2 regions of the Thiomonas sp. X19 genome follow, and region 1 is predicted to be linked to the other one. Evidence: predicted binding sites of a transcription regulator. Region 1 holds the regulator's gene; the other holds the start of a gene.

What was found. Region 1 encodes LexA, which represses DNA repair genes until DNA is damaged. Its sites were predicted from a motif close to ACTGTATNNNNATACAGT; they were not measured.
Region 2: the regulator LexA is predicted to act here: its motif matches at 4,908-4,925, upstream of recA (recombinase RecA).

Annotation. Positions count from the first base shown of each region.
Region 1 covers NZ_LT605203.1:3,575,306-3,585,549, reverse strand. Annotated here, with positions in the region: gene clpB (ATP-dependent chaperone ClpB) at 248-2,845, shown strand; gene THIX_RS17280 (SCO family protein) at 3,071-3,667, shown strand; gene THIX_RS17275 (cytochrome c oxidase assembly protein) at 3,721-4,611, opposite strand; gene rraA (ribonuclease E activity regulator RraA) at 4,813-5,343, shown strand; gene lexA (transcriptional repressor LexA) at 5,400-6,071, opposite strand; gene THIX_RS17260 (asparaginase) at 6,209-7,180, shown strand; gene THIX_RS17255 (DUF4124 domain-containing protein) at 7,280-7,849, opposite strand; gene guaB (IMP dehydrogenase) at 8,019-9,494, shown strand; gene guaA (glutamine-hydrolyzing GMP synthase) at 9,559-10,244, shown strand, end outside.
Region 2 covers NZ_LT605203.1:4,157,563-4,167,806, forward strand. Annotated here, with positions in the region: gene sucD (succinate--CoA ligase subunit alpha) at 169-1,065, opposite strand; gene sucC (ADP-forming succinate--CoA ligase subunit beta) at 1,211-2,371, opposite strand; gene THIX_RS20270 (DUF2889 domain-containing protein) at 2,440-3,003, opposite strand; gene THIX_RS20275 (regulatory protein RecX) at 3,161-3,697, opposite strand; gene recA (recombinase RecA) at 3,817-4,863, opposite strand; gene THIX_RS20285 (OmpW family protein) at 4,996-5,736, opposite strand; gene THIX_RS20290 (SGNH/GDSL hydrolase family protein) at 5,759-7,081, opposite strand; gene THIX_RS20295 (L-threonylcarbamoyladenylate synthase) at 7,464-8,573, opposite strand; gene THIX_RS20300 (5-(carboxyamino)imidazole ribonucleotide synthase) at 8,573-9,748, opposite strand; gene purE (5-(carboxyamino)imidazole ribonucleotide mutase) at 9,878-10,244, opposite strand, start outside.

The sequences.
Region 1 (10,244 bases):
TCCTTTGGGTTGCTGGGGGTTGAATTGCGAATCGGTGCAGCAGTATTTACCTACAGCATATGGGCGAAATGCTGCATTGCAAGCGAGTTGCGTCGGAATGGCGCGCGCCGCGGCAATACCTGACAAGCGCAGTATGACGTGTAAACCGCAGACGGGGTTTCATCCAGATCAAGATCAGACGATGACTTCGACTTGAAAATGCAAGTATCCAGCCGCATCTCCTGTGGTAGTCAAAATGGAGTGACCCATGCGATTCGAAAAACTCACCACCCAATTCCAGGAAGCCTTGAGCGAGGCTCAGTCTTTGGCCGTGGCGCAGGACAATCCCTATATCGAGCCCGTTCATCTGCTGGCGGCCATGCTGCGGCAGGATGGCCCCAAGGCCTTGCTGGCGCGTGCCGGAGTCCACGTACAAGGCTTGGCCACTGCGGCGCAGGCGGCAATTGGCCGACTGCCGCAGGTGCAGGGCAACGAGGGGAATATCCAGATCAGCCGCGAGTTGAACAATCTGCTAAACCTCACGGAAAAAGAGGCCGGCAAGCGCGGCGACCAGTTCATTTCCAGCGAATTGTTCCTGCTGGCCGTGGCCGACGACAAGGGCGACGCCGGCCGGCTGGCGCGCGAGGTCGGGCTGACGCGCAAATCGCTGGAGACGGCGATTGACGCCGTGCGCGGCGGCCAGAGCGTGAACAGCGCCGACGCCGAGCAGCAGCGCGAGGCCTTGAACAAATACACCCTCGACCTGACCGAGCGCGCCCGCGCCGGCAAGCTCGACCCGGTGATCGGCCGCGACGACGAAATCCGCCGCACCATCCAGGTCTTGCAGCGGCGCACCAAGAACAACCCGGTGCTGATCGGCGAGCCCGGCGTGGGCAAGACGGCCATTGTCGAGGGCCTAGCGCAGCGCATCGTCAACGGCGAGGTGCCGGAGACGCTGAAGAACAAGCGTGTGCTGGTGCTGGACATGGCCGGCTTGCTGGCGGGCGCCAAGTTTCGTGGCGAGTTCGAGGAGCGGCTGAAGGCCGTGCTGAAGGAAGTGGCGGCCGAAGAGGGCCGGGTGATTCTGTTCATCGACGAAATTCACACCGTGGTCGGCGCCGGCAAGGCCGAAGGCGCGATGGATGCGGGCAATATGCTGAAACCCGCCTTGGCGCGCGGCGAGCTGCATTGCATTGGCGCCACCACCTTGGACGAGTACCGCAAATACATTGAGAAAGACGCCGCCCTGGAGCGCCGCTTCCAGAAAGTGCTCGTGGACGAGCCCACGGTGGAGGCGACCATCGCCATCCTGCGCGGACTGCAGGAGCGCTATGAACTGCACCACGGCGTGGACATCACCGACCCGGCCATCGTCGCCGCGGCGGAGCTGAGCCACCGCTACATCACCGACCGCTTTCTGCCCGACAAAGCCATCGATCTGATCGACGAGGCCGGCTCGCGCATCAAGATGGAAATCGACTCCAAGCCCGAGGTGATGGACCGGCTGGACCGCCGCATCATCCAGCTCAAGATCGAGCGCGAAGCGGTACGCAAGGAAAAGGACGAAGCCTCGCAAAAGCGCTTCGGCCTGATCGAAGACGAAATCGCCAAGCTGCAAAAGGAGTATTCCGACCTCGAAGAAATCTGGAAAGCCGAGAAGGCTGCGGTGCAGGGTTCGGCGCAGGTGAAGGAGCAGATCGACGCGATGCGCTTCCAGATCGAGGAGCTGACGCGCAAGGGCGATTTCAACAAGGTGGCCGAACTGCAATATGGCCGCCTGCCCGAACTGGAGCGCCAGTTGAAAGACGCCCAGGCCCAGGAATCGGCGGGCCATGCCAGGGGCGGGAAAGCCACGCCGCGCCTGCTGCGCACCCAGGTGGGGGCGGAGGAAATTGCCGAAGTGGTCAGCCGCATGACCGGCATTCCCCTGTCCAAGTTGCTGCAAGGCGAGCGCGACAAGCTGCTGCAGATGGAAGACAAATTGCACCAGCGGGTGGTGGGGCAGGATCAGGCGATTCGCGCTGTGTCCGACGCCATTCGTCGGTCGCGCGCAGGCCTGTCGGACCCGAACCGGCCATACGGCTCCTTCCTCTTTCTCGGCCCCACCGGTGTCGGCAAGACCGAACTGTGCAAGGCCCTGGCCGAGTTTCTGTTCGACAGCCAGGACCACCTCATTCGCATCGACATGAGCGAATTCATGGAGAAGCATTCGGTTGCGCGCTTGATTGGCGCGCCGCCGGGCTATGTCGGCTATGAGGAGGGCGGCTATCTGACCGAGGCGGTGCGGCGCAAGCCCTACAGCGTGATCCTGCTCGACGAGGTGGAAAAGGCGCACCCGGACGTGTTCAACGTGCTGCTGCAGGTGCTCGACGACGGCCGCCTGACGGACGGTCAGGGCCGCACCGTGGACTTCAAGAACACGGTCATCGTCATGACCTCGAATCTGGGCTCGCAGCACATCATGGCCATGGCCGGGCAACCGCAGGAGGAGATTCGTGATGCCGTTTGGGTCGAGGTGAAGCAGCACTTCCGCCCAGAGTTCCTCAACCGCATCGACGAGGTGGTGGTGTTCCACGCGCTGAGCCAGGTGCAGATCGAAGGCATTGCGCGCATTCAGCTCAAGTCGCTGGAAAGCCGCTTGGCGCAGATGGACATCAAGCTGGAGGTGTCGGCCGCGGCGATCGCCGAAATTGCCAAGGCTGGCTACGACCCGGTGTTCGGTGCGCGGCCCCTGAAGCGCGCGATTCAGAGCCGGATCGAGAATCCGCTGTCCAGACGCATCCTGGAAGGCGGCTTCGGACCGAAGTCGGTGGTGCCGGTGGACGTGCGCGACGGCCAGATCGTGTTCGAGCGCACCGTGCATTGAAGCCTTCGGGCGTGGCCTTGCCGGCGCGCAAGGCCACGCCCGGTAATCGGAACCTTTTGCGTTGCGTCCTGTCTCTCATGTGCCTGCGCTGCCGCATCCGCAGAGCAAAGGCCCGCCCACTTCAGGCTGTGCAGGGCCGAGAGGCGCAGAGCAATATGGCCTCTCGGCCCCGTTTCAAGCGGTTACGATGATGGCCGAAACTTCCACTTGGCTTGCAGTATGAACTTGAATGCACGACGCAGAACCCTCCTCCTGGCCGCTGGTGCGCTGGCCTTGGTCACCACACTTGCGGCTTGCGGCCAAAAGCAGCATTGGGATCTCGACAATGTCAGCGCCGTATTGGCCAACTTGAAGTTCAACCTGACCTCGGACACGGGGCAAAAGGTGACGGCCGCCGACTACAAAGGCAAGGTGGTCATCCTGTATTTCGGCTACACCCATTGCCCGGATGTTTGCCCCTTGACCATGTCGCATCTGGCCGAGGCGGTCAAGGAACTGGGACCGCAGGGCAAGGATGTGCAAATCCTGATGGTCTCGGTCGACCCGGTCCGTGACACGCTCCCCATTCTGCGTGCTTATACCCAGGCATTCAGTCCGCAAGCCATTGGCCTGACGGGGACGCCGCAGGAAATTCAGGATGTGGCCAAGCGCTACCACGTTGCCTACCGGCTGGGCAAGAAGGACAAGTCCGGCAATTACGTGGTTGACCACAGCGCCGCCATCTATGTCTTCAGCAAGGATGGACGTGGCATCTTGATTGGCTCGGACCTCTCTCCCGTGCCGTCCATCGTGCACGACGTCAAACAGCTGCTAGCCGATTGAGCCGAGGCCAGGCGGTGGCTCTTGTTGATGTCGGCGGCTGCAATCCATCGGCTTCAGCCCGCGGGTCTGGGCCTGGGCTCGGGATGGGGATCGGGGGAGTTTTGTGCAGCAGCTTGGCGTGACGGTTCCGGCAAGCGGCCGCGTTCCGACAATCGCATCCAGTTCCGCAAGGCCACCATGGCGGCAATGACGTTGATGCCGGAGGCCGGAATCCACAGGATCAAGCCGCCGAGATGCTGATCCGTCAACGGGTCGATGCCCGATATCGCCCGGCCGCACAGGGTGTAGATGGGATACCAGTCGGTACTGGTCAGCGCCAGCACGGCGCCCAGGATCATTTGCGGGACCATGGCGACGATGGGCAGGAAAATGCGCCCGCCCGGTCGCATATGCGCCGGTGGCGCAGGCCTTGGGTCGAGCACCAGCCACCAGAACAACAGTCCATCGAACACCATGGTCCAGTTCATCAACTGGTACACCGTGGTGTTGAGCATCACGCCCACATGGATGAAGGGCACCAGCCAGAACACGACCAGCCCGGAGAACAGCGCGCCGGCAATCCAGGGGTTGAGCACGAAATCGGTCAGGCCCCGCATCGGCGTGGTGCGCATCAGGGGCACCAGATAACGACTGCGCCAGCGCGCCGGGATTCCCGCCCGCCAGGTGGGCCCGGGCCAGGCAAGCATCACCAGCAAGGGGCCGAGATCGTGCAGCGCCATCTGCTGCAGCATGTGCAGAAAGAACTGATGCTCGGCGTAGTAGTCCCACTGGGTCTGCAGCCCCTGGTACGTGAGCAGCCAGCCCAGCCAGAACCACATTTGCCGCCACCAGGGCGTGTGTTGCTTGAGTGTGCCGCGCAGGTAAAGCACAGCACCGCCCAGCAGGAAAAGCGCCATCGGCCAGGATGGATACCAGGGGTGGAGCCAGTGCAGCAAGGAACTCATGAAAAGAGTCATCAGGGTTCAAACGTCAGGGCGCAAGGATAACGCCGTCGGCATACACCACCGAGTGACAAGCTGTTCACAACCCGCCCTATTTAGGACGAGCGGCTTGATCTCAAGCATGCGCGGCTGCACTGTTTGCAGTTTCAATGTGAAGCCAAGACAAGCCTGCAAGCGGGGCTTTCAACCATGAGGAGCAACATCATGCAATCGTTGATTTCAACCTGCGATTTTTGCGATCAGCATTTGGAGGCGATCGCCACGGGCTTGGTTCGGGTTTTGCCGCCGCAGTTCAGGAACTTTGGCCGCTTGCAGTCCTTTCACGGCCAAGTCAGCACCGTGCAGTGTTTTGAAGACAACAGCCTGGTTCGCGCCGCGCTGGAGGGCGCCGGTCTGGCACGGGTGCTGGTGGTGGATGGCGGCGGCTCGATGCGGCACGCGCTGTTTGGCGGCAATCTTGCCGCGCTGGCGGCGCGGAGTGGCTGGGCTGGCGTGGTGATCGACGGCTGTGTTCGCGATGTCGCCGAAATCGCCGCAGCGCCGGTTGGCGTACGTGCCTTGGCAACCATGCCGATGCCGCCGCGCAAACAGGGCGCTGGTCAGCGCGACCTCGCGGTTCGGATTCAGGGCGTCTCGGTGCGGCCTGGCGATTGGCTCTATGCCGACGCCGACGGCATGCTGGTCAGCGCCGAGCCGCTGCACATGGGCCCCAGATCAGGCTCCGCTGACGAATAAGCGCCCCGAACGACGCTACCCACCAAGAGCGTTGTTTGCGAGCCTTCAAGGCTGGGTCAAAAGCCGTTGCGAATCAGGCCGACGGCCAGACCCTCGATCGCGAAAACCTGATCTGCTTGCACCAGGATGGGCGCGAAATCCGGGTTTTCGGGGAGCAGTTCAATGTGCCCGGATTTGCGCTGCAGGCGCTTGACCGTGACCTCATCTCCCAACCTCGCCACGACAATCTGGCCGCTGCGCACGTCCTGCGTCTGTTTCACCGCCAGCAGGTCGCCATCCAGAATGCCGGCGCCCTGCATGCTCATGCCTTTGACCTTGAGCAGATAGTCAGGCCGGGATGCAAACATCTGGGCCTCGACCCCGATGGTCTGCTCGATATGTTCCTGCGCCAGGATGGGGCTGCCGGCAGCCACGCGGCCGATGAGCGGCAGCATGAGTTGTTCCATGCCGGGCAAGGCTCGCGCGAGCGGGCGGCAGGTTGCCGGCCGCACCGTTTGCCTGGCGGTGCTGGTGAGCCGAATGCCGCGCGACGTACCCGGAGAGAGTTCGATCATGCCCTTGCGCGCCAGGGCGTGCAGATGATCTTCCGCGGCGTTGGCCGAACGAAAGCCCAGTTCGGCGGCAATTTCGGCGCGCGTGGGCGGGTAGCCGGTGCGCTCGATGGCCTTGGAAATGAGCGTGAGGATTTCTCCCTGACGCGCAGTAAGCTTGGTGCTGGGTGTCGGCATGGTGCTTCCTCTCTCAAGCCAGTCAAAGGACCAATCCAAGGTGCTTGCCCCTGGGCTGGGCTTCGAGGCTGGGCCAGAATATTAAGCCGGATACTGTCATCATCAACAGCCTGTATTTTTATCCAGATCATCATCGCATGCAATCAAAAATCGATATTTCCCTGCCCAAAGTTCTCGTGCTCGGTACCGGAGGCACCATCGCCGGGGTCTCCACGGCGCATCCGGCACAGGCTGGCTACCGGGCCGGCGCGCTCGATATCGCCGCTCTTGTTGCTGCCGCACCCGGCATCGAGCAACTTGCGAACTTGCAGGCCGAGCAAATCGCGAGCATCGACAGCAAGGACATGGGCGCTGCCGTCTGGGTGCAACTCGCCGGCCGCATCCGCGACGGGTTGCAGCAGGGTGACGTGGCCGGCTGCGTCGTCACCCATGGCAGCGACACGCTGGAGGAAACCGCCTACTTCCTGCATTGCGTGCTGCCGGCTGGCAAGCCTGTGGTCTTGACCGCAGCGATGCGGCCCGCCACGGCGCTCTCGGCCGACGGGCCGCGCAATCTGTACGACGCGGTGCAAGTCGCCGCGTGCCTGCAGGCACGAGGGCTTGGCGTGGTCTGCGTGCTGCATGGGCGCATTCATAGCGCTTGCGATGTGAGCAAAGCACAGCCGACGGCGGTGGATGCGTTCTCGTCCGGCGAACGCGGCCCGCTCGGTTTCGTCGGCGTGCAGGGCGTGCAGATCACGCGCCAGCTGCCGTCGCAACCGCCAGGCCCGTTGCCGCAGACACCATGGCAACCCCCAAGGGGAAGCTGGCCCCGCGTGGAGTTGGTGCATAGCCATGCGGGCGCAGACGGCGCGGTGGTGCGGGCCTTGATGCAGGCATCGCAAAGCGGCGATCCAAGCCACAAGCTGGCGGGTTTGGTGGTGCTGGGAACGGGCAGCGGCACGGTGCATGAGCAGCTGCAAACTGCCCTCGACGAGGCCGAGGCAGCCGGCATCAGGGTGGCTTACGCCTCGCGCGTGGGAGCTTTGTCTGGAGGTGACTTCGACGGCTTGAACGCCATCAAGATTCGCATCCGCCTGATGCTGGAACTGGCTGCTGCAACAGGCTGAATCACCGCCCAAGATGCGCGCTGAAACAGGCGGCGGGCCAAGATAAAAACAACCGATGCTGCTCGCTCCGGCGGCAAGCGAGCGGGCGTCATGGCGCTCTCAGCGGCAGTAGTTCGCAACCGCAGCCATGGCCTGCTGGCGCTGCGCGGTACGTTGGGCGTCGGTGAGAAAGGCGCGGTTACCCTGCGCGTCCATCTCGGCCAGGCGCACGCCACTGTCGAGCGTCTGCAACTGGCGCTGCGCCTGTTGGCAGTTGGCCTGCCTGGCTTGTGCGCCAACCTCTTGTTGCAAACGTTGCGCCGCTTCCTTGGCGCGCTTGTCTTGCTCCAGCTTTTGCTGCAGCTCGCGCGTGGCTTGGGTTTGCGCTTGAGACTGCGCTGTGTCCTTCGCCGCTGGCGCCGAGGCGGATGCAGGGCCAGAAGCCGTCGTTGCCGCCGGCGCATGTGTCCGCATGGAAGCGGCGGCCGGTTTGGCCAGGATGTTTTTGAGTGGAATATTCGGCGGCGGCGGCAGGTCGCTGTACTGCACCACGCCGGCGGGGGAAATCCATTTCCATTGAGCCATGGCGGACTGGACCATGAAAAGGCTGGCCACAGCGAACAAGGCGGCAGGCACGGCGCCAGCATGCAGCAAGCGGCTTGGGGTGCGGACGGAGGCGACTGCGGGCATTCATGGCTCCATGTTTGTGCAAAAGCTTAAGCCATTTGCCCGCCGCAAAGCCCTGTTTTCATGGCTTGCAGCCTCACATTCGGGCAGGTGTTGCGGGCATGCCGCACCTGTGCGCCCGAGTGCGAGAGCGCGCGGTCTTTTATCATCGCCTTTTGCGCCTGGAGGATTTATGCGCCTGCTCGGAAAAGCGTTGACCTTTGACGACGTGTTACTGGTCCCGGCTTATTCTCAAGTTCTACCCAAAGACACCAGCCTTTCCACCCAGCTCACACGCCGCGTGCGCCTGAACATTCCGCTGATTTCGGCGGCGATGGACACGGTGACCGAGTCCAAGTTGGCCATTGCCATGGCCCAGGAAGGCGGTATCGGCATCATCCACAAAAACCTCACACCCAAGGCGCAGGCCACGGAGGTGGCGCGTGTCAAGCGCTACGAATCCGGAGTGCTGAAGGATCCGATCACCATTTCGCCGAGCGTCAAGATCAGCGACGTGGTCAACCTGTCACGCCAGCATGGCATTTCGGGTTTTCCGGTGATCGAGAACGGCAAGGTGGTGGGCATCGTCACCAACCGCGATTTGCGTTTCGAGACGCGGTTCGACTCGCCTGTGCGCGACATCATGACCCCACGCGAGCGGCTGGTCACGGTGCGTGAAGGCGCCACGGTGGACGAAGCCAAGGCGCTGATGCACAGGTACCGGCTGGAACGCGTGCTGGTGATCAACGACGCCTACGAGCTGCGCGGCTTGATGACGGTGAAAGACATCCAGAAAGCCACCGAACGTCCCAACGCGGCGCGCGACCCGCAAGGCAAGCTGCGCGTCGGCGCTGCCGTGGGTGTGGGCGACGGCACCGAGGAGCGCGTGGAGGCTTTGGTGCGCGCCGGGGTGGACGTGATCGTGGTGGACACCGCGCACGGCCACAGCCAGGGCGTGATCGACCGCGTGCGCTGGGTCAAGCAGCACTACCCGGATGTGGACGTGATCGGCGGCAACATCGCCACGGCCGAGGCGGCGCGGGCGCTGGCCGATGTGGGGGCGGACGGCGTCAAGGTCGGCATCGGGCCAGGCTCCATCTGCACCACCCGTATCGTTGCCGGCGTCGGTGTGCCGCAGATCACGGCCATTGCCAATGTGGCGCAGGCGCTGGCCGGCAGCGGCGTGCCGCTGGTGGCCGACGGCGGGGTGCGTTATTCGGGCGACATCTCCAAGGCCATTGCCGCCGGCGCGCATACGGTGATGATGGGCAGCATGTTCGCCGGGACCGAAGAGGCGCCGGGCGAAGTGATTTTGTTCCAGGGTCGCTCCTACAAGACCTACCGCGGCATGGGTTCCATCGGCGCGATGAACGCCGGGTCGGCCGACCGCTACTTCCAGGACGGCACCCATGCTTCGGCCGCTGCGGGAGCCGAGAAATTCGTGCCCGAGGGCATCGAAGGCCGGGTGCCTTACAAAGGCTCGCTTGCCGCCATCCTCTATCAGTTGGTCGGCGGCGTGCGCTCGTCCCTGGGCTATTGCGGCTGCGCCAGCATCGACGCCATGCGCGGGCAGGCGCAGTTCGTCGAAATCACCTCGGCCGGCATGCGCGAAAGCCATGTCCACGACGTGCAGATCACGAAGGAAGCACCCAACTACCACGTCGATTGACACAGGGGCGGAGTGGCGGCGATCGCCATTCCGCCATGGCCTCATTGCACTTGAACCCGCCTTCATGCACGACACCATCCTGATCCTGGACTTCGGTTCCCAGGTGACTCAGCTTATTGCCCGCCGCGTGCGCGAAGCGCATGTGTACTGCGAAATCCACCCGAACGATGTGGGCGACGCCTTCATCCGCGAGATGGCGCAAAAGGGGCTCAAGGGCATCATCCTCTCAGGCAGCCACGCCAGCACCTATGAGGACCACGAGCTGCGCGCACCGCAGGCGGTTTGGGAGGTGGGCGTGCCGGTGCTAGGTATTTGCTACGGCATGTTCACGATGACCGAACAGTTGGGTGGACAGGTCGAGGCCTCTGTCCACCGTGAGTTCGGCTACGCCGAGGTACGGGCGCATGGCCATGCCCGTTTGTTCGATGGCATCGAAGATTTCAGCACGCCCGAAGGCCACGGCATGCTCAAGGTCTGGATGAGCCATGGCGACAAGGTCACGGCGCTGCCACCAGGTTTCAAACTGATGGCGTCCACGCCAAGCTGCCCGATTGCCGGCATGGCCGACGAGGCGCGCGGCTACTACGCCGTGCAGTTTCATCCCGAGGTGACGCACACCGTGCAGGGCAAGGCCATCCTCACGCGCTTCGTGCGCGGGATTTGCGGCTGCAGGGGTGACTGGATCATGGGTGACTACATCGCCGAAGCCGTGGCCCGCATCCGCGAGCAGGTTGGCGAGGAGGAGATCAT
Region 2 (10,244 bases), 580 kb from region 1:
TCAAGCGCATCACGCTGCAGCATAGCGGGAGAGTGCCCTGGCAAGTGACTCAGGGCTGCGTCGCGGCCAGCGCTGGCCAGGCTTGTGGCGCGATTCAGACGTCGGCCCAGCCAAGCGGCTGTCGCACCGACACCGCGCACCTCGCCAGGGACGCGCGTCAAACCCCAATCAGCCCAGCCGTTTCTGGATGAGTTGGCCCATTTCCGACGGGTTGCGGGTGACGGTGAAGCCGCAGGCGTGCATCACGTCCAGCTTGGCTTCGGCGGTGTCGGCGCCGCCGGCGATGAGCGCGCCGGCATGGCCCATGCGCTTGCCCGCAGGCGCGGTGACGCCGGCGATGAAACCGACGATGGGCTTGGTCATGTGCTGCTTGGCCCAGAGCGCGGCCTCGGCCTCGTCGGGGCCGCCGATCTCGCCGATCATGATGACGCCATCGGTGTCGGGGTCGTCGTTGAACAGCTTGAGCACGTCGATGTGCTTCAGACCGTTGATGGGGTCGCCGCCGATGCCCACCGCGCTGCTCTGCCCCAGCCCCAGCTCGGTGACCTGCCCCACCGCCTCGTAGGTCAGCGTGCCCGAGCGCGACACCACGCCGATGCGCCCCTTGCGGTGGATGTGCCCGGGCATGATGCCGATCTTGATTGCATCCGGCGTGATCAGCCCCGGGCAGTTCGGCCCCAGCAGCAGGGTGCGCTTGCCGCCGCCGGCCTCCTTGGCGCGCATCCTGGCGCGTACTTCCATCATGTCGCGCACCGGAATGCCCTCGGTGATGCAGATGACCAGATCGAGGTCGGCCTCGACGGCTTCCCAGATCGCCGCGGCCGCGCCGGGGGGCGGCACGTAGATGACGGAGACGGTGGCTCCGGTGGCCGCGCGGGCCTCGGCCACGCTGGCGTGGATGGGAATGCCCTCGAAGTCCTCCCCGGCCTTCTTCGGGTTGACCCCGGCGACGAAGGCGGCGCGGCCGTGGGCGTAGTCGCGGCACATGCGGGTGTGGAACTGGCCGGTCTTGCCGGTGATGCCTTGGGTGATGACTTTGGTGTTCTTGTCGATGAGGATGGACATACAAGCCTCCGAGCGGGGCCAAGTTTCGGTCGCTGCGCTCCCGCGATACTTGGCCCCGGATTGAATGGGCGTCCAAAGCTTGGGGCGGCCCTGCGCTTTGGACGTGCAGAAAGGATGGAGAAAGGCTCCGGAAAGGGGTGTGGGCTCAGGCCGCCGCGGCGACGACCTTCTGGGCGGCTTCGGCCAGGGTTTCGGCGCTGATGATGGGCAGGCCGGACTCGGCCAGCATCTGCTTGCCGATGTCCTCGTTGGTGCCCTTCATGCGCACCACCAGCGGCACCTTGAGCGCCACGGCCTGGCTGGCGGCAATCAGCCCTTCGGCGATGGTGTCGCAGCGCATGATGCCGCCGAAGATGTTCACCAGGATGGCTTTGACATGCGGGTTGTGCAGCATGATCTTGAACGCGGCGGTGACTTTCTCGGCCGTGGCGCCGCCGCCGACGTCGAGGAAGTTGGCCGGCTCGCCGCCGAACAGCTTGATGGTGTCCATGGTGGCCATGGCCAGGCCGGCGCCGTTGACCAGGCAGGCGATGTTGCCGTCGAGCTGGATGTAGGACAACTCGTGCTTGGAGGCTTCGATCTCTGCGGGGTCTTCTTCGTCGAGGTCGCGCAGGGCTTGCAGCTCGGGGTGGCGGAACAGGGCGTTGTCGTCGATGTTGAACTTGGCGTCCAGGGCCTTGACGCTGCCGTCGCCTTGCACGATGAGGGGGTTGATCTCGGCCAGCGAGGCGTCGTTGTCCCAGAAGGCGCGGTACAGCCCTTGCAGGGCGGCGGCGCCTTGGGCCCGGCTGGCTTCGGGCAGGCCGATCTTGGCGCACAGGGCCAGCGCGTCGGCGTCTTGCAGGCCGGTGAGCGGATCGACCCACACCTTGTGGATCTTCTCGGGGCTGTGGGCGGCGACGTCTTCGACGTCCATGCCGCCCTCGCTGGAGGCCATCACCACCACGCATTGCGCCGCGCGGTCGATCACCAGCCCGGCGTAGTACTCCTGGCGGATGTCGGCGCCTTCTTCGATCAGCAGCCGCCGCACGGTCTGGCCCGCAGGCCCGGTCTGGTGGGTGATGAGTTGCATGCCAAGCATCTGCCCGGCCAGGGTGCGCACCTCCTCCACCGAGCGCGCCAGCTTCACGCCCCCGCCCTTGCCGCGCCCGCCGGCGTGGATCTGCGCCTTGACCACCCACACCGGCCCGCCGAGTTGCTGCGCCGCATGCACGGCCTCATCCACCGTGTACGCGGGCGCGCCGCGTGGCACGGACACCCCGCATTCGCGCAAGATCTGTTTGCCCTGGTATTCGTGAATCTTCATGTTCGGAGGCCTCTGGCAGGTTAGGGTGGAGTTGAACAGGCGCTTCAGGTGGATTGGAATGCGTGTCGTCAGCCGGATCGCGAAGCACCGCCGGCGCTCACGCTGCTGTCGGAATTGTGCGCCGCAGGCCTGGCCCAGCGGGGGTAATAGCGCAGCACGGCGGGGCCGTCCAGGCGGAGCGCGTGACAGCGGTCGAGTTGGAAGGGCTGCTTGCCCTCGCTGGCTTCCGGGCGCACCACTTCGCCGGCAAACGCCTGGATGGCGGCCGTGGGCAGGACGCGGGTGAGTTCGGTGATGTGGGTGCAGCCCAGAGCCCCGTGCAAGCGTTGCCTGACCGCAGGCGAGAAGCCATGCATCAGGTTCAGGCCGATGAGACTGCGGTAGGCGTCGCCATAGTCTTCGCAGTAGCCGGGATAGGGCGCGGCCAAGGTATGCGCGTCGGCGTCGACGATGTGAAACGCGATGTCGATGGTCAAGGTCAGCCGCATGTGGTGAATGGGCTGCCCGGCGCGGCGCAGGCCGGCAGTCAGCTCGAAATCGCGCGTTTTGGTGTCGATCAACTCGGCCTCGATGTCCCACAGACCATCGTCACGGGCATAAACCTGCAGGCTGATGGACCGCGTTTGCACCAGGCGGCGGGAGGTCGAGCGTGCGACATGCGCGAGGCCCTCAGCGGGAGCTGACGTGGCTAGAGGCGGCGCTTTGTTCTGGTTTTCGGTCGGTGACACGGGAATTGATGCAGCGCAAAAATTTAAGTTTAGCAGTGCATACGGCGGGGATGCCGCCCATTCAATCGGCAGCGTCGGGCGGTGGAGTGTCGTCAGGATGCTCCTGCGGGTCTTCATGCGGGTCAGAGTCCGGGGCGTCGTCCATGGCGCCCTTTCGGTGCGTCGCGGCATGCAGCTTCATCGCCTGCCGTATCACATCGTGCGGGAAGCCACGCGCAGCCAGGAAACGCTGCTGCCGCGCATGCTCCTGGGGGCTGCTCACAGGCTCGGGATGGCGCTTGCGCAGAATGCGCAACGCCCGCGCCAGATCGTCCTGCAAGGGCGCGTTGAGCGCGTCAAGCGCGCCGCTCACAGTGCCCTCGTCCAACCCGTGCATGCGCAGTTCCTGGCCGATGCGCTGGCTGCCGTACTTGACCGATCGCCTGCGCACCAGGGATTCGGCGAAACGCTGCTCGTCGAGCAGGCCAAGCGTCTGTAGCTCATCCAGCATGGCAGCGAGCTCCGCCCGATCGGGCGGAAGGTCGCCCGCCTTGCGGGTGCGCGAGAGTTTGCGTTCAAGCTCGGCACGGCTGTGCTCGCGCATGGTCAGCAGTCTCAAGGCCCGCGCCTTGAGACTGCTGGTTCCCCCAGGGGGTTCGTCTTGCGCCACCCCGCACCCCGACGGGGATCGCGAACCTTGGGACGACCCGGCGGTTTGCTTGGGGACGTGCCTGCCGCTCACGCGTCCACTGAAACTGCGGCAGCTTGCAGGCCGGGCACGCCGAGTTGTTCGCGCACGGCGTTTTCGATTTCAGTGGCGATGGCCGGGTTCTCTTTCAGGAACTCGCGGGCATTGTCCTTGCCCTGACCGATTTTTTCACCTTTGTAGGCATACCAGGCACCGGATTTATCGACGATCTTGGCGTTCACGCCGAGGTCGATGATTTCGCCTTCGCGCGAAATGCCCTCGCCATACAGAATGTCGAATTCGGCCTGCTTGAACGGCGGCGCCACCTTGTTCTTCACCACCTTGACCTTGGTCTCGGAGCCGATGACTTCCTCGCCTTTCTTGATGGCGCCGATGCGGCGGATGTCCAGGCGCACCGAGGCGTAGAACTTGAGCGCGTTGCCACCGGTGGTGGTTTCGGGATTGCCGAACATGACGCCGATTTTCATGCGGATCTGGTTGATGAAGATCACCATGGTGTTGGTGCGCTTGATGCTGCCGGTGAGCTTGCGCAGCGCCTGGCTCATCAGCCGCGCTTGCAGCCCCGGCAGCGAATCGCCCATTTCCCCTTCGATTTCAGCCTTGGGCGTGAGCGCGGCGACCGAGTCGACCACGACCAGGTCGACCGAACCGGAGCGCACCAGCGCATCGACGATTTCCAGCGCCTGCTCGCCGGTGTCGGGCTGGGAGATCAGCAGGTCTTGCAGGTTGACGCCCAGCTTCTGGGCGTATTGCGAGTCCAGCGCATGTTCCGCGTCGATGAAGGCGCAAACGCCGCCGAGCTTTTGCATCTGGGCAATGACCTGCAGCGTCAGCGTGGTCTTGCCTGAGGATTCGGGGCCGTAGATTTCCACCACCCGGCCGCGCGGCAGGCCGCCCACACCGAGGGCGATGTCGAGCCCCAGCGAGCCGGTGGACACGACCTGGATGTCCTCCACCACCTCGCCCTCGCCCAGGCGCATGATGGAACCCTTGCCGAACTGTTTTTCAATCTGTGACAGCGCGGCAGCCAGTGCCTTGGCCTTTTCCGCGCTCACCATGGTTTTGCCCTGTTCCATTTGTCCTGCCCCGATTGTTTCACGATGGATCAGAATTTATCACACCTGTATATAAAAACAGCCGAACACACGCACCGAGCCCAAGAAAAAAGGGGCTTGCGCCCCTTTTGAACAGGCACCTGCACAACTGACTCAGAAGCTGTAGCCCACTGCCACGGTGTAGACGATGGGATGGAAGTTGATGTGCGTCTTGGCCTGCGAGGTGATGAGACTGGGATTGATCGGCGAATAGGACGTGGACGTCAGATCGCTCTGCACATCGGCGACGGCCACTGTTCCGACCACCGACCAGCGCGGGTCGATGTGATAGATCAGCCCGACATGCGCTGCTGCGCCCCAGGAGTCCGACAGACTGATCTGGGTGGGGCCGAGATGGTCGGTGAGCGAACTGAGCGCCTTGGTGTTGGTGAAGCGCGTGTAGTTGATGCCCAGACCGACGAAGGGATCCCACTTCGATTGCTTGCCGAGGATGTGGTAGTTGATGAAGGCCGTGGGCGAGATGACGTCGACATCGGTGATGCCCACTCCGGGTTTGACGCCGACCTTGGCCCAGTTGGCGCCCATGGCGTCGGTTCGCACCCGGGGCGGATAGCCCAGCACCAACTCGAAGCTCCAGGGCCCCGGCAGGTCGCGGACAAAGGTCAAGCCGAGCGTCGTGGCATTGCCAACGTTCAGGTTCAAGCCGGGCGGCGTGTTGTAGCCGCTCAAGTCCGCCGAGCTGGAATGATTTTGCAGATAGGCCAGGCCGACGAACACGGTATTGGGCGTGGCCGAATCCGCATGGGCGCTGGGTGCGGCAAAAACCGCGGCCAGCGTCAGAGCGGCCGCAACCGGAGCCAGCGACCAGGATGATTGACGCAGAAAAGTTGTCATGTGAGATCTCCTTGTCGTGTGGTCATTGCGCCCAGCCGAAACCCTTCATCGCCTGCAAAGTTGCGTTGGCGATGACCTGATAACCGGCGGGTGTGGGGTGAACCGAATCGGCGAATAGCCAAGTACTCAGATTGGCGCTGGTGGCGCCGGCGGCAGTGAAGGGTGTGTTCACGTTGCACAACAGGGAACTGGTGGTCGCCGGATTGCACCAGGGCGTGGTGGTGTTGGTGAAGCCAAACTGGGAAGGATCGGCCATTTCCTGATTCAGCAAGGCGAAGCCATCGAGCATCTTCACCGGCTGGCCCTGCAAGTCATTCGTCAAGCGCTGGTTGAACACCTGCACGAGGTTGGACAACAAATAGCAGGGCTGGGTTGGGTCCTGGTTGTTGCACACATAGCCGGCGGGGGGAGCGGCGGGTGGTGATGCGCCGGTGTAAGGCAGGCCGCGGCCGAATGGTGTGACGGAGGAATCGGGCAAGGTGTAGACCAAGACGTACTGCCCGCCCTTGGCGATGATGTTTTGCACCACGCCAGCCAGTTGATCGGCTGCCGCACCCACGGTGGCTTGTGCCACCGCCACAGCTTGCGAAGTCGCCTGCTGCTGCACTGTGGCGATCTGGGCCGGTGTCAGCGGAGTACCGGCCTGCGCCGCCTGGGTCGCGGCTTGCGTCACAGCCTGGGTCACCTGCGTGCTCACATTGCCCAGCGCGGTGAAAATGTCGTTGTTGCCGGCAAGCACGGTAATGAGTTGGCCACTGGTGAACGTACTGAACTGGGTGAGATAGTTCTGCACCTGCTGGGTCACGGGAATGGTGAGCGCGCCGGTGCTATGGCCGATGCCATTCGGGTTGCTGACCATGGAGCCGCCCTGGGCGAAATTGGTACACGACCCTTGGACCGAAAATGCGCAAAATGGCGGCGTAGCGCCGGGCGATGTCGGGCCCTGCAAAGTGAGATAGACCGGGCCTTGCGCCGTACCGTAGCCGATGAGATTCGGGGTCAAACCAAGGCCCATGCTCTTGGCCAAGACATTGGTCCAGTTTCCAGTGGCAGCGCCATTGATCGTGAACTGACCGCCTGCTGGATACGGCAGCCCCGTAAACGACACTTGAGCCCCGTAGGTACTGACTGCCGCAAGGGTATATGCCCCATCGTCAGACAAGCTGTCGCCAAACGCCACGACGGCCTTGAACCCACCCGCAGGCGCCGCTGTCGGAGCCTTGCTCGACGCGTTGACGCTGCTGACGGTCGATAAGGTCGGGGCGCTGGAGCTGCCGCCTCCACCGCAACCTGCAAGAGCCAATGCGCTGGCCAATGCCAGCGCAGTCCAAATGGGATAACGCATGCCGATGTCTCCAGAATGTTGTGGTCAATCGGCTGCAGCTCAAGTTCCGCCTGCAGCCCTGTCACGGTAAAAGCACGACCGTTCGTTTAGATTAAGCGAAGTGGCGAAGGGTGGCAAGTGAGAAAACCCCGGGTTGCGAAAATCCGCCAGTTGTGTAACAAATTGGCACAAGCGTGGAAATCTGCTGGCTTGCGCCCCTGGGCGAGATATTGGGCCGGCCCAATGCTTCACGGCCATGGATGAGCAAGTTGGCTGGTAAGGAAACAGACGGCCAGCCGCGGGGCGATGGCGACGGCTGCGCATCGACTGAGGCGTCGCTCGCCTGCTGGGCCGGATGGAGCGTGCGCGATGCTGAAAAACGCCGTTGCGTCGCGCGAAATCCTCAGCGCTTGTCGGCTGCGGCCCGTTGCAGGCGGTCGCGCACCGCGTCCCAACCGGCATCGGCAGGCAGTGTCTGCGCCCAGATGGCCTTGAGCCCGGCGGCGTCCAGTTCCCGCAGTGCCGCGTAAAGCGCCTGGGCGTAAGCCTGGGCATCGGCCGGCATGGCCAGCCAGCGTGATTGGGGATTGGCGCCCGGTGCGCTCCGCGGCGCCAGCACCCCAATGCGCTGCGCACTCGGCCAGGCGGTGTCGAGCGCATCGGCTTGCAACAAGCGCAAGGGGGTGGCCGGGGCGTAGTGCGAAGCCAGGGCGCCGGGCACGCGCGGGGCCTCCGGCGCTGCGTCCGTTGCGTGCATAGCCATACCCGGCGCCATCCCCGCGCGCTGGGGTTGCAGTCGGGCGTCGAGGTGCGGGTCGGGCAACGCCAACAGGCTTTGCTCTGTGCAGCCCAGCACGGCCGCGATGGCCTGCGCCTCCACGCCGCCAGGCCGCAGGATGCGTGGCAAGCCGTCCATGGCTTGCAGGCGCGTGCAGTCGACGATGGTGCTTTCGATGCCCACGGCACAGGGGCCGCCGTCGAGCACCAGGGCCACGGCCGCGCCCAATTCGGCACGCACATGGGCCGCGGTCGTGGGGCTGATGCGGCCGAAACGGTTGGCCGAAGGCGCGGCCAAGCCACCCTGCCCGCCCTGGAACAAAGCCAGCACGGCCTGAGCCACGGGGTGGTCGGGGCAGCGCAGGGCAATGGTGTCTTGGCCGCCGGCGCAGGCCTCGGCGACGCCTGCGCGGCGCGGCAGGACCAGCGTCAGCGGGCCGGGCCAGAAGGCGGCGATGAGATTGCGCGCCGCATCGGGCAGTTCGGCCGCCCAGCGCAAGGGGTCGGCGTCGCGGTGCAGGTGGACGATGACCGGATGATTCGCCGGTCGGCCCTTGGCGGCGTAGATCTTCGCCACGGCCTGCGGGTTGGCGGCGTCTGCGGCCAGGCCGTACACCGTCTCGGTGGGCAGGCCGACGAGTTCTCCGGCTTCGAGCAAGCGTGCGGCCTGGACGATCTCGCGGGAATGAACGGTGGCCTCCGTGACCCGCCGTGGCCCACGGCCTTCGGCTTGCATCAGAAGGGCTCCAGCCCGAGCACGCTGCAAGCCTGCAGTGCGGCCTGGGCGGCTTGTGCCGTTGTGGCTGCGGTGAAGGTGAGGTGGCCCATCTTGCGTGCGCGGCGCGGCTCGCGTTTGCCATAGAGATGCAGGTGCGCGCCGGGCAGGGCCAGCACACCGGCCCAGTCGGGCTCGCGCTGCTGGCCGGAGGGGTCGAACCAAACATCGCCCAGCAAGTTGAGCATGACGGCGGGGCTGTGCTGGCGCGGCGCGACCAATGGGGCGCCGACGAGGGCGCGCACTTGCAGGTCGAATTGCGAGACGTCGCAAGAGTCCAGCGTGTGATGGCCGGAGTTGTGCGGGCGCGGCGCCATTTCGTTGGCCACCAGGCTGCCGTCGTCGAGCACGAAAAATTCCACGCACAACACGCCCACGTAGTCCAGCCCCCGGGCGATGGCCTGGGCGGCCTGCACCGCGCGCTGCGCCAGGGCGGGTTCCAAGGCGGAAGGCGGCGCGAAGCTGGCGAACAGAATGCCGTCGCGGTGCAGGTTCTGCTGCGGCGGCAGGTGGACGATCTGGCCATCCCGCCCACGGGCCAGGATGACGGACAGCTCCTGGCGCAGGTCGAGCTTGCGCTCCAGCACGCAAGTCACGCCGCCGAGGGCACGCCAGGCGGCAGGCAAATCGGCAGCGCTGGCCACCGTCATCTGGCCCTTGCCGTCATAGCCCAGGCGCGCGGTTTTCAAAATGCCGGGCAGCAGCGATTCGATGTGCGCGGTGCGCGCATCGGCCTCGCTGGCGATGACCGCATGCGGCGCGCAGGCCACGCCCAGGCGCGTGAACAGAGCCTTCTCGGCGCTGCGGTCCTGGCACACGGCCACGGCAGGCGCGTGCGGCGCGAGTTGCACATGCGCGTCCAGCCAGTCGAGCGTCGCGGCCGGAACGTTCTCGAACTCGATGGTCACGGCCGCCGTGATGCGCGCGAGTTGGTGCAAGGCGTCGGCATCGTCGTATGACGCGCGGACATGGTTCGGCGTGACCTGGGCGGCCGGCGCGTGCGCGTCGGGTTCCAGCACCGCCACGGTGTAACCAGCGGCTTGCGCCGCCTGCGCGAACATGCGTCCGAGCTGGCCACCGCCGAGCACGCCCAGGGTCGCGCCGGGGGCGATGAAGTCTGTGGGATGGGCTGTCATGCGGGCATCAGCGCAAAAATGGTGTGAGAAAAGCTGGCGCGTACGCTCTGGCAAAGCGCACGCGGGGCTTGGCGCGGAACAACGCCGAACAAGCCAACGAGACCGCCGGCACAGCAGGCGCTGGCGCCATCAAAGCCCGACACGCATGGCCTCGGCCTGTGCGGTTTGCCCGGCGCGAAAGGCGTCGAGCCGGGCCTGCAGCGCCGCGTCGTGCGCCGCCAGCATGGCCAGCGCGAACAGCGCGGCATTGGCCGCCCCGGCCTCGCCGATGGCGAAGGTTGCCACCGGAATGCCCTTGGGCATCTGCACGATGGACAGGAGCGAGTCTTCACCGCGCAAATACTTGCTGGGCACGGGCACGCCCAGCACCGGCACGGTGGTCTTGGCCGCCAGCATGCCGGGCAAATGGGCCGCGCCGCCGGCGCCGGCGATGATGGCCGCCAGGCCGCGGCCGCGTGCGGCCTCGGCGTAGGCGAACAAGGCGTCGGGCATGCGG